DNA from 3 places in the Aeromonas intestinalis genome. Region 3 is predicted to be linked to each of the others. Evidence: riboswitches for the same ligand, from Rfam matches in the RefSeq annotation. Region 3 holds a riboswitch; each other region holds the start of a gene.
The links. Region 3 has a riboswitch for cyclic di-GMP ahead of lafK (lateral flagellar response regulator transcription factor LafK). Riboswitches for the same ligand answer to the same signal wherever they lie in the genome.
Positions count from the first base shown of each region.

Region 1: linked by a shared signal. The riboswitch ahead of ACW5W7_RS08540 (glycosyl hydrolase family 18 protein) and the one ahead of lafK (lateral flagellar response regulator transcription factor LafK) in region 3 are both predicted to bind cyclic di-GMP.
Region 2: linked by a shared signal. The riboswitch ahead of gbpA (N-acetylglucosamine-binding protein GbpA) and the one ahead of lafK (lateral flagellar response regulator transcription factor LafK) in region 3 are both predicted to bind cyclic di-GMP.

Region 1 is NZ_JBSTYK010000005.1:220,254-224,446, forward strand. It holds gene ACW5W7_RS08540 (glycosyl hydrolase family 18 protein) at 1-2,422, opposite strand, end outside; cyclic di-GMP riboswitch class I at 2,569-2,650, opposite strand; gene ACW5W7_RS08545 (ExeM/NucH family extracellular endonuclease) at 2,945-4,193, shown strand, end outside.
Region 2 is NZ_JBSTYK010000020.1:62,620-66,812, reverse strand. It holds gene cbl (HTH-type transcriptional regulator Cbl) at 1-899, shown strand, start outside; gene gbpA (N-acetylglucosamine-binding protein GbpA) at 956-2,380, opposite strand; cyclic di-GMP riboswitch class I at 2,442-2,527, opposite strand; gene ACW5W7_RS19535 (M3 family metallopeptidase) at 2,865-4,193, shown strand, end outside.
Region 3 is NZ_JBSTYK010000008.1:188,149-192,341, forward strand. It holds gene lfiE (lateral flagellar hook-basal body complex protein LfiE) at 1-277, opposite strand, end outside; gene lafK (lateral flagellar response regulator transcription factor LafK) at 289-1,551, opposite strand; cyclic di-GMP riboswitch class I at 1,805-1,892, opposite strand; gene lfhA (lateral flagellar biosynthesis protein LfhA) at 2,087-4,162, opposite strand; gene flhB (flagellar biosynthesis protein FlhB) at 4,166-4,193, opposite strand, start outside.

The DNA of each region.
Region 1 (4,193 bases), on a different contig from region 3:
GGTAGTTGGAATCTCCTTCCTTGAAACCGGAGAGGCTGACGCCGATGTCGAGCTGGGCTGCCGGGGCAGGCAGATCGTTCTGCTTCAGGTTGGGCGGTGTGGCCGCCTTGAACTTGTCATAGGCGAGGCTGGTCAGGGTGCTGCCCATCACATACTCGTTCTTGGCCGGATCGAAGTCATAGTCCCCCGCCATCTCCCAGAACATGACGCCCCCCAGACCCCGCTTGACGATGTAGTCCAGCTTCTTGCCCATGGACTCTTCATCTTCGGTGGAGAGGAACACCTTCTTCTGCTCGTTCCACAGCCAGGGTACCTGCGCCTTGTCGTCGAAGTAGCGCACATACTGGCCCTGGATCACGTCGGCAGGATCATTGGGATCCAGACCCCAGGCGGTACCATAGCTCGGCAGCGTGGTGATGCCGAGACTGGCCGCATGCTCCAGGTTCTTGGCGTGCCACATGGGCACGGCACCGGCGCCGATCTCTTTGCCGTTCTTGTCCAGATCATGCCAGATGTTGTCGATCCCGACTGCACCGTTGCCGCAGGGAATGGTGCTGCCACCGGTGCCCGGCTGACAGTTGCTCTGACTCGGCAGGGCCGCCTTGCCATTGAGACCATGAGTCCCGCCGGTCACCCCTTGCCAACCACGGGTGTAATAAGGCACCCCGATGTTGATCTTGCCGGCCGCCAGGGCGCCACGGAAGTAGTGGGCCGCCCAGGCGGAGTTCAGGTAGCCGATGGCGCCGTACTGGGCCTGGCTGTAGACACCCCATTGAGCCAGCTCGGGATCCGCCTTGTTGTCGAACAGGGCGGCGTTGTGAGCCACGAAGTTGTTCCAGGCACCGTGGAAGTCATAGGTCATCAGGTTGACGTAATCGAGGTACTGGGTGACCTGGAAGTTCTCCATGCCGCGCAACAGGTAGGCCGAGGCCGGCGAGGCGATGGTCAACATGTACTTGCGGCCATCTTCGGTACCGGCGTTGTCCAGCCGGGTACGCAGCGTCTTCATCAACACTTCGTAGTTGGCAAACAGCTTGGCCCGGCACTGGTTGGAGAGGGGGAAGTCGTTGGGGTTGCCCGCATCCTTCATGGAGGTGGGGTATTCATAGTCCACATCCACCCCGTCGAAACCGTACTGACGGATGAAACTCACCGCAGAATCGGCGAAGGCGTTGATGCCGGCGGTGTTGACCGTGCAATCACCCTTGGTGGTGGCGGTGTAGAAGCCGCGGGTATCGGCCCAGCCCCCGACCGAGATCAGGGTCTTCACGTCCGGATACTGCTTCTTGTACTTGGAGAGCAGGTTGAAGTGGCCCTGATAGGCGAACTCGGGATCCATCTCGGCACCCGGCACCCCGTTCCAGGTCATCTTGGTGGCGGCGTCATCCACCTTGATGGTGTGATTTTGCTCGTCCACCGCCGCGAAGGCGTAGTTGATGTGGGTGATCTTGTCCCAGGGAATGTCGTTCACCAGGTAGGCGGGCAGGCCGTTCTTGCCGGTACGCCAGGAGGTGAAATAACCGATGACCCGGCGAGCATGGTCATCCCCCATGCACTCGCTGCCATCGGCGCGGTAGATCTGGCGCACATCGCAGGAGAGATTGCCGCCGGTGGGCGGCAGTGCCGCCTCTTCCACCTGCACATCCACCTGGGCGGACTCGCCCACCAGATTACCCTTGTCGGTGGCGACCAGCTTGAGGCCGGTCAGCCCCTTGGCCTGGGGTGTCCAGTTCACCTGCCAGGGCGCGCTGGTATCCTCGCCCACCTTCTGGCCGTTCACGAACAGTTCGACCTTGGCCACGTCGTTGTTGGCATCGGTGACGTTGCCACTCACCGCCGTGCTGCGGCCCAGCGTCACCTTGGCACCGGCAGCCGGGCTCGCGATGCTCACCTTCGGCGCCTCGGGCGCCACCACGGCGGCGACGTTGAAGCTGACATCCGCCTCGCCGAGCACCTTGCCATCCTTGTCCAGCGCCCGGGATTTCAGTTGATGGGCACCGACACCGCTGGCGGTCCAGCTCGCCGACCAGGGAGCCGCGCTGCTCACCGCCACCTGGGTGCCATCGATCAGATATTCGACCTTGACCAGGGCGCTGCTGTTGCCGCCAAGGGTCACCGCCAGGGAGACCGGGGCACCTTCGTTGAACGCGCTACCCGCGGCGGGCGAGCCAATGGCCAGCGTCAGACCCGGCGTCGTGCTGCCGTCGGTGAACGGCTTCCAGGCATCCGCCCAGACGGTGCCCACACCGGGGGCATAGTGGTAGGACGAAGCGCCGCACCAGCCGGAGTAGGGGAATTCCTTGCATTCATAGAGATTGCCGACATTGCTGACGATATCGCCAGCCTTGTAGGCGGTACCGGCCTGATAGGCGGGATAGGCGGCCTGCGCCCAGCCGGGCATGGTCGCAAGGGCAACCAGCATGGCGAGCCTGCTGGGCCTGAGGGTCTGTTGCATCTTGTTATCTTCCTTGTTGGTCTTGGCTTTTAATGACCGGGCAAAGGGCAACAGCAACAGGCGAAAAGGGGTCGACAACAGGCCATGGACGGGCCACATACCCTCATGTCACCCGGGGGAGCCCCGCTATCTGTCATCGCTGGCAGACCGGAGGCTTTGCGTCCCGACATCACTGTCGGTTTGCTCTTTACCTGGGTTCCGTGAGGAACAGCCCGAGTATAGGAAGCAAGTGACAAACACTCAATCTTCATTCTCGATGAGAAATATGTAAACGCTGGCGAGCTCACACTATTTCATCCGTGATGAGATGACATCTTTATCATTATTTTCATAACGTTAGCTGTGTCAAAAAAATTGAAACAGCCTCTTTTGCTTCCCCATTCTGTGCGCTGGTTCACTGGTATGAGCAGCCAGAAGTGTGACAATGCGCGCCCTTGGTTCAGGCACCAAGGCTATGGAATCACTGGCAAAAATAAAAAAGGAAACACAATGAAAGGTACCCCTACCCTGCTGTCACTGGCCGTGGGGCTCGCGCTCGCGTCCCCGACACTCCAGGCCGCCGGCTTCAGTTGCCCGGCCGACAGTGCCCTCACCCCCATCCCCGCCATCCAGGGCAGTGGCGACAAGAGCCCCCTCATCCCGGACGGCCAGTTTGAAAGCAACCAGAGCGTCTCGGTGAAAGCCGTGGTCAGCGCCCTCGGCGAAAGTCTGAACAAGGGCTTCTACCTGCAAGACGTGCAAGGGGATGGAGATCCCCAGACTTCGGACGGCATCTTCGTCTACCTCAACGACAAGAACTTCGCGACCAAGTACCCGGGCATCAAGCCGGGGGCCGAAGTCTGTCTGGAGGCCAAGGTCGAAGAGTATTACAACCATACCCAGCTCAAGCCCGTCTTCGACGGTAGCACTCCCCGCCTGCAGGTGCTGGCTCAGGGCGCAGTCCCCGCCGCCACGGCGCTGCGGGTGCTGGAGGGGGAAACCCTGGCCAGGGCGCTGGAGCGCCACGAAGGGATGCGGGTGCGCCTCGATGCGGGCAGCGAGCTCAAAATCAGCCGCAACTTCAGCTACGACTATGCCGCCCGTCGCAACAACCTGGTGCTCTCCCACCTGGCGCCGCTGATGAAACCGACCCAGCTGCATGTGGCGGGTAGCGACCAGGCCAAGGCATTGGCCGAGGCCAATGGGGGCAACCGGGTGTTCCTCGAATCGGACTTCAAGGCCGCCGATGGCAAGCTGCCCTGGCTGCCCGCCTGGGAGCCGGAACAGGGCTACCTGCGGGTCGGCGATGCCCCGGTCAACCTGGAGGCCCTGGTCGGCTACAGCTACAACGAATACCGGCTGATCGTGCCCAAGGATCAGGTCATCACGGTCGGGGATCTGCTGCGCACCGACGAGAACGATCGCCAGCGCGCCCCTGCCCGCACCGCCGGTACGGATCTGCGGGTCGGCAGCTTCAACGTGCTCAACTACTTCACCAGCCACTCCAGCGTGGGCGGTGCCCTCAACGTGCTGTGCAAGGATCAGGCGGATGCGGACAGCGCCAAGGGTTGCAACCGCGGCGCCAAGAACCTGGAAGACTTCCAGCAGCAGCGCACCAAGATAGTCAACGCCATCACCGAAATGGACGCAGATCTGCTCGGCCTGATGGAGATGGAGAACAACGGCTTCGACGAGCACTCCGCCATCAGCGACCTGGTCAAGAGCCTCAACGCCCAGCAGAAAGACGCGAGCAATCACT
Region 2 (4,193 bases), on a different contig from region 3:
ACAACCTGACCGAGGTCGCCAATGCCCTGTTTACCTCCCAGTCCGGGGTCAGCCGCCATATCCGCGAGCTGGAGGAAGAGCTGGGGCTGGAGCTCTTCATCCGTTACGGCAAGCGGCTGCTCGGCATGACGGAGCCCGGCAAGGAGCTGCTGGTGATCGCCGAGCGCATCCTCAATGACGCCAACAACATCCGCAAACTGGCCAGCACCTTCGCCAACCGCGACTCGGGCCGCTTGCTGGTCGCGACCACTCACACCCAGGCGCGCTATGCCTTGCCACGGGTGGTGAAGGCGTTTCGCGAGCAGTTCCCGCTGGTGCAGCTGGAGCTGCGCCAAGGCAGCCCGGAGGAGATAGTGCGGCTGGTGCAGACCGGCGAAGTGGACATCGGCATCAGCAGCGAACAGCTCGACAAGAGCGAAGGAGTGGTGGCGTTTCCTTACTACCGCTGGCATCACAACATAGTGGTGCCGGAGCAGCACCCCCTCACCGCCGAACGGGAGCTGACCCTGGCGGCGCTGGCGCAATGGCCCATCGTGACCTATCAGGCGGGGCTGACCGGACGGGTGCGGGTAGATGAAGCGTTTGCCGAAGCCAGGATAGTGCCGCAGATCCTGCTGACGGCTCAGGATTCCGACGTCATAAAGACCTATGTCGAGCTGGAAATGGGGGTGGGTATACTGGCGGACATGGCCTTCAACGGCCAGCGGGACAAGGGTCTGGTGCAACTCGATGGCAGCCGGCTGTTTGCCCCCCACACCGCCTGGATCGGCCTCAAGCAGGGGCAGTTCCAGCACAATTTCGCCTGGCAGTTCATCCAGCTCTGCAACCCGGAACTGGCGCTGGCAGACATCCAGGCGCGGGCTCTGCGCAACGATGCGGCGCTCGATTACCAGATCTGAGTGAATCGCCATAAAAAACAGGGAGCCTCGGGCTCCCTGTTTTGCATTCAAGACGATTATGGCAGCAAGGTCCAGGCCTCCTGCCAGTGGGAGCCAATGCCCGGCTCATACTGGGTGGCTGTGCTCGCCCACTGGCTGCACCAGCCGCTGTAGGGGAAGGGCTTGCACTGGTAGATCTTGCCGTTCTTGGGTTGCAGCACCTTGGTGCCGGCGGTGTAGGCGGCCACGCCCTCGGGGAAGCTGTACTGATAGTCACCGCCACTGGCCGGATCCTTGAGCATCAGATCCAGGGTCTGCTGCACGGCCGCGCCTCCCGATTTGGGTTTGCCCGTGATCACCAGTTGATGATGGCCGGCACTCAACCCGGTCAGCGACATGGTGAAGCTCTGGCTGCTGTCCTTGATGTCGGCGCTGCTCTGACCCCTGGCGACGCCACCATGGTCATAGAGGGTGTTGGTGACAGCGAGATCCCCTTGCGCCGCGACCGTGAAGCTCAGGGTCAGCTTGCCGCCATCGAGCAAGTACTCGCTCTCCAGGCCGCTCACGCTGACGCTGTCACCGATCGGCGGTTGTTGCTGCTCGAGCTGGATCTCGACCCGTTGCAAGTTGCTGCCTGCTTTGAGGAAGACAGGGTTCTGGCCGTAGACGGGATTGAACTGGCCGTCACTTCCTTGCTGACCGGCGCGGATCTGGCTCTGTTCCCCGTTGATCTTGCTGGCCAGGGCGTGGGCCCAGTTGTTCTTCTGACCCTGCTCGGTGCTGGCGATGGTCAGCACCGTCTGCAGATCCGTGCGCTCGCCGCTTGCATCGAACACCCGGATCATGGCCTTGTCACCGGCCGCGAGATCGATGGAGGGATAGATGGTCCCGCCCTGGCTCCAGCTCAGGGGGGGCTGGGTGCCACCCTCGAAGCGGGCGTCGATCAGGTTGTAGAAGCTGTTGGTGGTATCCCCCACCTCCCAGACACCCAGGATCACCTGATAACCGGTACGGGCAGGCAGGACGCAGTTGTGGGTAACCTGCTTGGGCGGTTGCACCATGCCCCCGTCGATGACGCAGAAGGGGGTGAGGTCGAAGGAGGCCCGGGTCAGCGGCTGGTTCGGATCCCAGTCCTGTTTGGTGAGGTAGTAGCGCCAGTTGCGGGTGGTGTGGTTGGCGGTGAAGGTCCAGCTGATGGCGAAGGGGCCGGCTTTCACGTCGCGCTTGGTCCAGCGATCGCTGGTCTGGGCGTTGAGCTCGCCAAATTGCGGATGGCCGGCGGCGGCAATCTGACCATCGGCCGGGCCGCCAGCGGGGAAGCCGGACGGCGCCTCCAGGCTCTGGGGCTCCCACTGAATGGCGCCGCACTGGATGTTGCCACCCGTCTTGCACAGGTAGTTGCGTGCCTCCGGCTGGCTGATGTAGCCGTGAGCGAGCACGCCGCCACTGGCCAGCAGTGCGAGCGCCGCCGTGAGGTGATTGAGTTGAATAGTTGCTGCCATACATTCCTCTGTTCGATAGATGTGGGCAGTCAAGTTGGCAGGGGAGTTTCCCGAAACACTGTGCTGCAACCCCGCTATCCTGGACGACATGTCTTTAGACCGGAGGCTTTGCGTCCTGGCCTTTCAACCAGTTTGCCAAATGACTACAAAATGGGTCATGGTGTCGCGTTTGACTACGACGCTCCCATCATGACTTCTTTCTATTGAATTATTAAGTGTAAATCTTTACAGCTTGTTCTCATCGGAGTAGAGCCAATACGCCACTTTTTGATTTTATTCCCCGATGTGGCCCCGGCCTCCCTGCCACCGGCACCCAGCGCCGCCAGGAAGACTCCATTCACGAAGATAATCCCTTGTTCGCGGCAGACAGCGGAGCCCGCTTTTGCTAGCGTGATGAGGCGCATCCTCGCGCACCCGCCCTGCTGTCAGGGCGCCATCAAAAAGGAACGGCCGGCCAGTGGCCGCCGATAAAAAGAGGGACCTTATGATTTCCACTGCCAGGAATTACTTGAACCAGCTCAATGCCGATTACCTGAAGGTACACAGGCGCAAGGAGGATCTCTTCTGGTCCACCTACATGGGCACCAGCGATGATCAGGCCGGGTTCACCGCCGCCGAACAGGCCTACAAGGCATTCTGCGCCGATCCGACCCGCCTGCCGGTCTTGCGGGCCATGCTGGCCGAGGCCGAAGGGGCGGATCTCAAACGGGGGCTCGGGGGCTGGATAGCCTTCTTCGAGTGCAACGTCATCGAGGACCCGCAGGCTGCGGTGCTGATGGACGAACTGGTGGCCGCCGAGGCAGAGCTGTTCGCCCGTCGCAAGGAGCTCAAGCTGACCCTGCTGGACGAGCAGGGGCGGCAGGTGTCCGGCAGCCTGCCGGCAGCCAGTGCCTCCCTCGCGGCCAGTGCGGATGAGGCGGTGCGCCAGAGCGCGCTCGCCATGTTCCATACCCTGGAGCAGTGGGTGGTCGACAACGGCTATCTGGCCATCGTCACGCTTCGCAACCGCTTCGCTCGCGCCATGGGCTATCGGGATTACTTCGACTACAAGGTGCGCAAGAACGAGCAGATGAGCCCGGAGCAGCTGTTTACGGTGTTGGATGACTTTATCGCCCGCACCGAGGATCGGGTGCACCTGGGCCTCGCCGAATTGAAGGGCGCCAAGGGGGAGGCGGCGCTGCTGCCCCACAACCTGCGCTATTTCGTGAGCGGCGACGTGACCCGTCAGCTCGACCCCTACGTGCCCTTCTCCCGGGCCCTGAAGGATTGGGTCGAGAGCTTCCGTCGCCTCGGCATCCAGTACCGGGAGGCGACCCTGACCCTGGATCTGCTGACCCGGGAGGGGAAATACGAGAACGGCTTCTGCCATGGCCCGGTGCCGAGCTTCTGGCAGGAGGGAGAGTGGGTGCCTGCCGTGGTCAACTTCACCAGTCTGGCGAACCCCGCCCAGGTGGGCAGCGGCTGGAATGGCCTCAACACCTTGTTCCACGAGGGGGGGCACGCGGCGCATTTTGCCAACGTCACCGGCAACGCCCCCTGCTTCTCCCAGGAGTTCCCGCCCACCTCCATGGCCTATGCGGAGACGCAATCCATGTTCTGCGACAGCCTGCTGGACGATGCGGACTGGCTCAAGGGGTACGCCCGCAATGAGGCGGGGGAAGCGATCCCGGATGACCTCATCAAGGCCATGATCGAGGCTCGCCAGCCGTTTCGGGCCTTCAACGAGCGGCAGATCGCCCTGGTCTCCTACTTCGAACGGGATCTCTATGCCATGGAGGACGCCGAGCGCACTCCGGCTGCCGTGCTGGCGCTG
Region 3 (4,193 bases):
GCACCTGCATCAGGGCGGAAAAGCTGAGGCCGGCCTTCTGGCTGGCCACCATGGCCCCCACCAGATCGTCGCTCTGACCCGCATCGACTGCGGTCATGAGCCTGGACGCTATATTCTGCTGTTCGTTCACCCGCCCGACGACATCTTTCATGGCATCGCTGAACGAGACAGTCGATGCCTCGTTTGGTTCGATGGAAGGGGCTTGGTTGGCGACTCGCTGCATTTCCTGCATCTGCTGCAGGAGTGTCACCTGTGATGACATCATCTCAATCTTCACTCGGTTATCCCTTAGTTCTGAATCTGCTGCTCGACATCGATGCCTTGCTCACGCATGGCCGCCAGCTTGTATCTAAGTGCCCGGGTCGTCATCCCGAGGGCTTCCGCCGTCCGGGTGCGGTGACCACGAAAACGGCGCAACGTCTCCAGGACGAATTGAAATTCCGCATGCCGCTTGGTCTCGCTGAGCCCCTCGGGGGCCGCGAGGGCCTGCGATAACGGGTTGTCGGCCTCCGCTGCGTAATGGGGCAGCATCAAATCGACGGCCTGAATATGCAATCCGCGAGCCATAATTAAGGCCCGCTGGATGACGTTATCCAGTTCACGGACATTGCCGGGCCAGTCGTAGGAGAGCAGCTGCCTGCTGGCCCCCTCGCTCAGCCGATAACCCTGCTGGGCGGCGTAGCGTTCGATGAAGTGGCTGGCCAGGGGCAGGATGTCGTCGGGCCGCTCCCGCAGGGCGGGCCAGTTCATGGGCAGCACATCGAGCCGATAGAACAGGTCTTCGCGAAACTCCCCCTGTGCCACCAGCGCCCTCAGATCCCGGTTACTGGCGGCGATGATCCGCACATCCAGCGGGATCACCTGATGGCTGCCGAGTCGCTCCACCTCTTTCTCCTGCAATACCCGCAGCAGCTTGGCCTGCAGCGCCAGGGGCAACTCTGAGATCTCGTCCAGCAGCAGGGTGCCCCCCTGGGCCAGCTCGAACTTGCCCTGCTGGCTGGCGGTGGCGCCGGTGAAGGCCCCCTTGCTGTGACCGAACAGAATGGACTCGAGCATGGCCTCGGGGATGGCGGCGCAGTTGATGGCCACGAAGGGTTTGTTCGCCCGGTTGGACATGTCGTGGATGTAGCGGGCCAGCCGCTCCTTGCCCGTCCCCGACTCGCCACCAATGAGGATGGTGGCCGAGGTCTTGGCGGCGCGCCTGGCGAGTTGCAGCACCTGCAGGCTCAGGGCAGAGGTCGCGACCAGGTTGGGAATGGCCTGGCGCAGTCGCAAGGCCCCCCTCACCACATCGAGGATCTGGCGCTGGCTGAAAGGCTTGATGATGTAGTCGATGGCGCCGGCCCGCATGGCTTCCGCCGCCAGATAGGCCTGATCCTCATTGACCAGGATGACGCAGTCGGCCCCCGTCAGCTCATGCACCCTGGAGGGGCCGGCTTCGGTCATGACCGCCATGTCGAGCAGGATGAGATCCACCGAATGGCAGGAGAGGAATTGCTTGGCCCGGGAGATGGAATCCTGGCAGGAAACCCGGTAGCCGGAATTCAACAACATCTCCCCAATATCGTTTCCATTTGATAACGATGAGGAGACAAATAATAAATGTGCGTGCGATTCAACACCGACGGGTATTGAATTTTCCTTGATAGATAAATCAGAAAACATATTAACCCGAACCTGTGATTGCACATGAATCAATCAACAGAACTGACCGTGACAAATAAAAACGCACCACGACAAGAATAACGCTTCTTAATTGAGCGTTTACCTTATAGTGGTATGAAAACAAGGCGAGAATCATGGCCTTGGTAACCCCGCTATCGTTAGCATCAATGCTGTTAGACCGGAGGCTTTGCGTCCTGACTTTTCAGTTCAGTTTGCCTTTATCATGCGACGACCCGTATTAGGATGGCATGGCTTTGTTATCCTTAAAGCCATGAGATACACCTGATTGTTTGTATTTTGTTATTTATTCCAGTGTGCATCACGTCAAAAGCCGTCACATCATAACGGCTTTATATGACAATTCAAGTAGATATGCGGAATAACCACTTCCTGATCAAGATGTTGACATGGCAATTCAACTTCAGCCGAGGGTGCCAATTACCTCCACCCGCAAGTCTTCCGGTATCTCGTTATAAGAGAGCACTTTGAGACCTTTTGAGAAGGAGCGGGCATAGCGGGCGATCAGGGGCCTGAGCTGGGGCATGACCACCAGCACGGGGGCATAGCCCTGCTGCTGCAACTGCTCCTTCACCAGCGGCATGTTCTGCTGCAACTGGGCGAGCAACTGGGGATCGACCGGGAAGCTGTCCAACTGGATCTTGCCCTGCTGCTGGGACTGGTTCATGGCGCTCAGCAACGTCTGCTCCAGCCTGTCATCCAGGGTGAAGGCCGCCAGGATGTCCCTAGAACCGATGGCCTGCCTGACGATCTGCCGCCTCAGGGCACAGCGCACATCCGAGGCCAGCAGCACGGGATCCTTGGTCAACTCGCTCGCATCCAGCAAAGTGGTGGCTATGGTGCGGATGTCGGTGAGGCTGATCTGCTCCTTGAGCAACTGGCGGAACACCCGCAACTGCTGCATCTGGGTCAGGGCCAGGTTGAGCTCCTCCGCCAGCCGGGGGGACTGGACCGCTAGGTACTGGCCCAGCTTGCCCACCTCGTCATGGCCGAACAGCACATCCAGCTGCTCCCTCAGCAGCTTGCTGGTATGGGTGGCGATGACGGTGGCGGAATCCACCACTGAATAACCCAGGTTCAGCGCCTTGGCCTTGTTGTCCGGGGAGATCCAGACCGCGTTCATGCCGTAGGCCGGATCCTGGGTCAGCTCGCCATCCAGAGCGCCATAGGTCTCCCCGCTACTGATGGCCATCAGCCGCTGACAATCCACGTTGCCCATGGCCAGGGCGATGCCGGAGAGCTTGATGCGATACTGGTCCGGCTGCAGTTGCAGGTTGTCCCGCACCCGGATCTCGGGCAGCAGGAAGCCATATTGCTCGGAGAGGGTCTTGCGAATGCCGCGCACCCGGGCCAGCAGCTCGGCCCCCTTGTCCGCCTCCGCCAGGGGCACTAGCCGATAGCCGAGTTCGATGGCGACCGTGTCCACGGGGGCGAGATCCTGCCAGTCCAGCCCCTGTGGCTCGTGCTGCACCATCTGCCGGGTCAGCTCCTCGGCCGCATCCAGCGCCGGATCCTGGGCCCTGCGCTTGCTGACGCTCCAGCCGGTCCAGGCCAGCACGGCGGCGAAGCTGAGGAAGGCCAGCATGGGCATGCCCGGCACCAGCCCCAGGATCAGCATGATGGTCGCCGCCGTGTAGATCACCCGGGGCGAGGCCAGGATCTGCTGGCCGACCTGATCCGACATCTCCCCCTCGTCGCTGACCCGGGTCACTATGATGGCCGCGGCGGTGGACATCAGCAGGGAGGGGATCTGGGCGACCAGACCATCACCTATGGTGAGCAGGGCATAGATGCGAAACGCATCGGAGACCGGCAGGGAGTGCTGGAAAATACCGATGGCCAGGCCACCCACCAGGTTGATGATGAGCACCAGCAGACCGGCGATGGCGTCACCGCGCACGAATTTGGAAGCCCCGTCCATGGCGCCGTAGAAGTCGGCCTCCCGGGCTATCTCCTCCCGGCGGGTCTTGGCCTGATGCTGGTCCAGGATGCCGGCGTTGAGATCGGCATCGATGGCCATCTGCTTGCCCGGCATGGCGTCCAGGGTGAAGCGGGCGGAGACCTCGGAGATCCGCTCTCCCCCCTTGGTGATGACCACGAAGTTGATGATCATCAGGATCACGAACACCACCAGACCGACCACATAGTTGCCGCCGATGACCACTTCACCGAAGGCCTGGATCACCTTGCCCGCGGCCTCGTGCCCCTCGTGACCGTGCAGCAGCACGACCCGGGTGGAGGCGACGTTGAGGGACAGTCGCATCAGGGTCGCGACCAGCAGCACGGTCGGGAACACGGAGAAGTCCAGCGGTCGGCGGGCCGAGACGGAGACCAGCAGCACCAGCACCGCCAGCACTATGTTGAAGGTGAACAGGGCATCCAGCAGCCAGCCCGGCAGAGGCAGGATCATCATCGCCAGTATGGCCAACAGCATCAGCGGGATAGCTGTATAGGATTGGGTCAATACACGCCAGTTCACAACTTACCTCTCAGGTTGACGTAACTCGGGC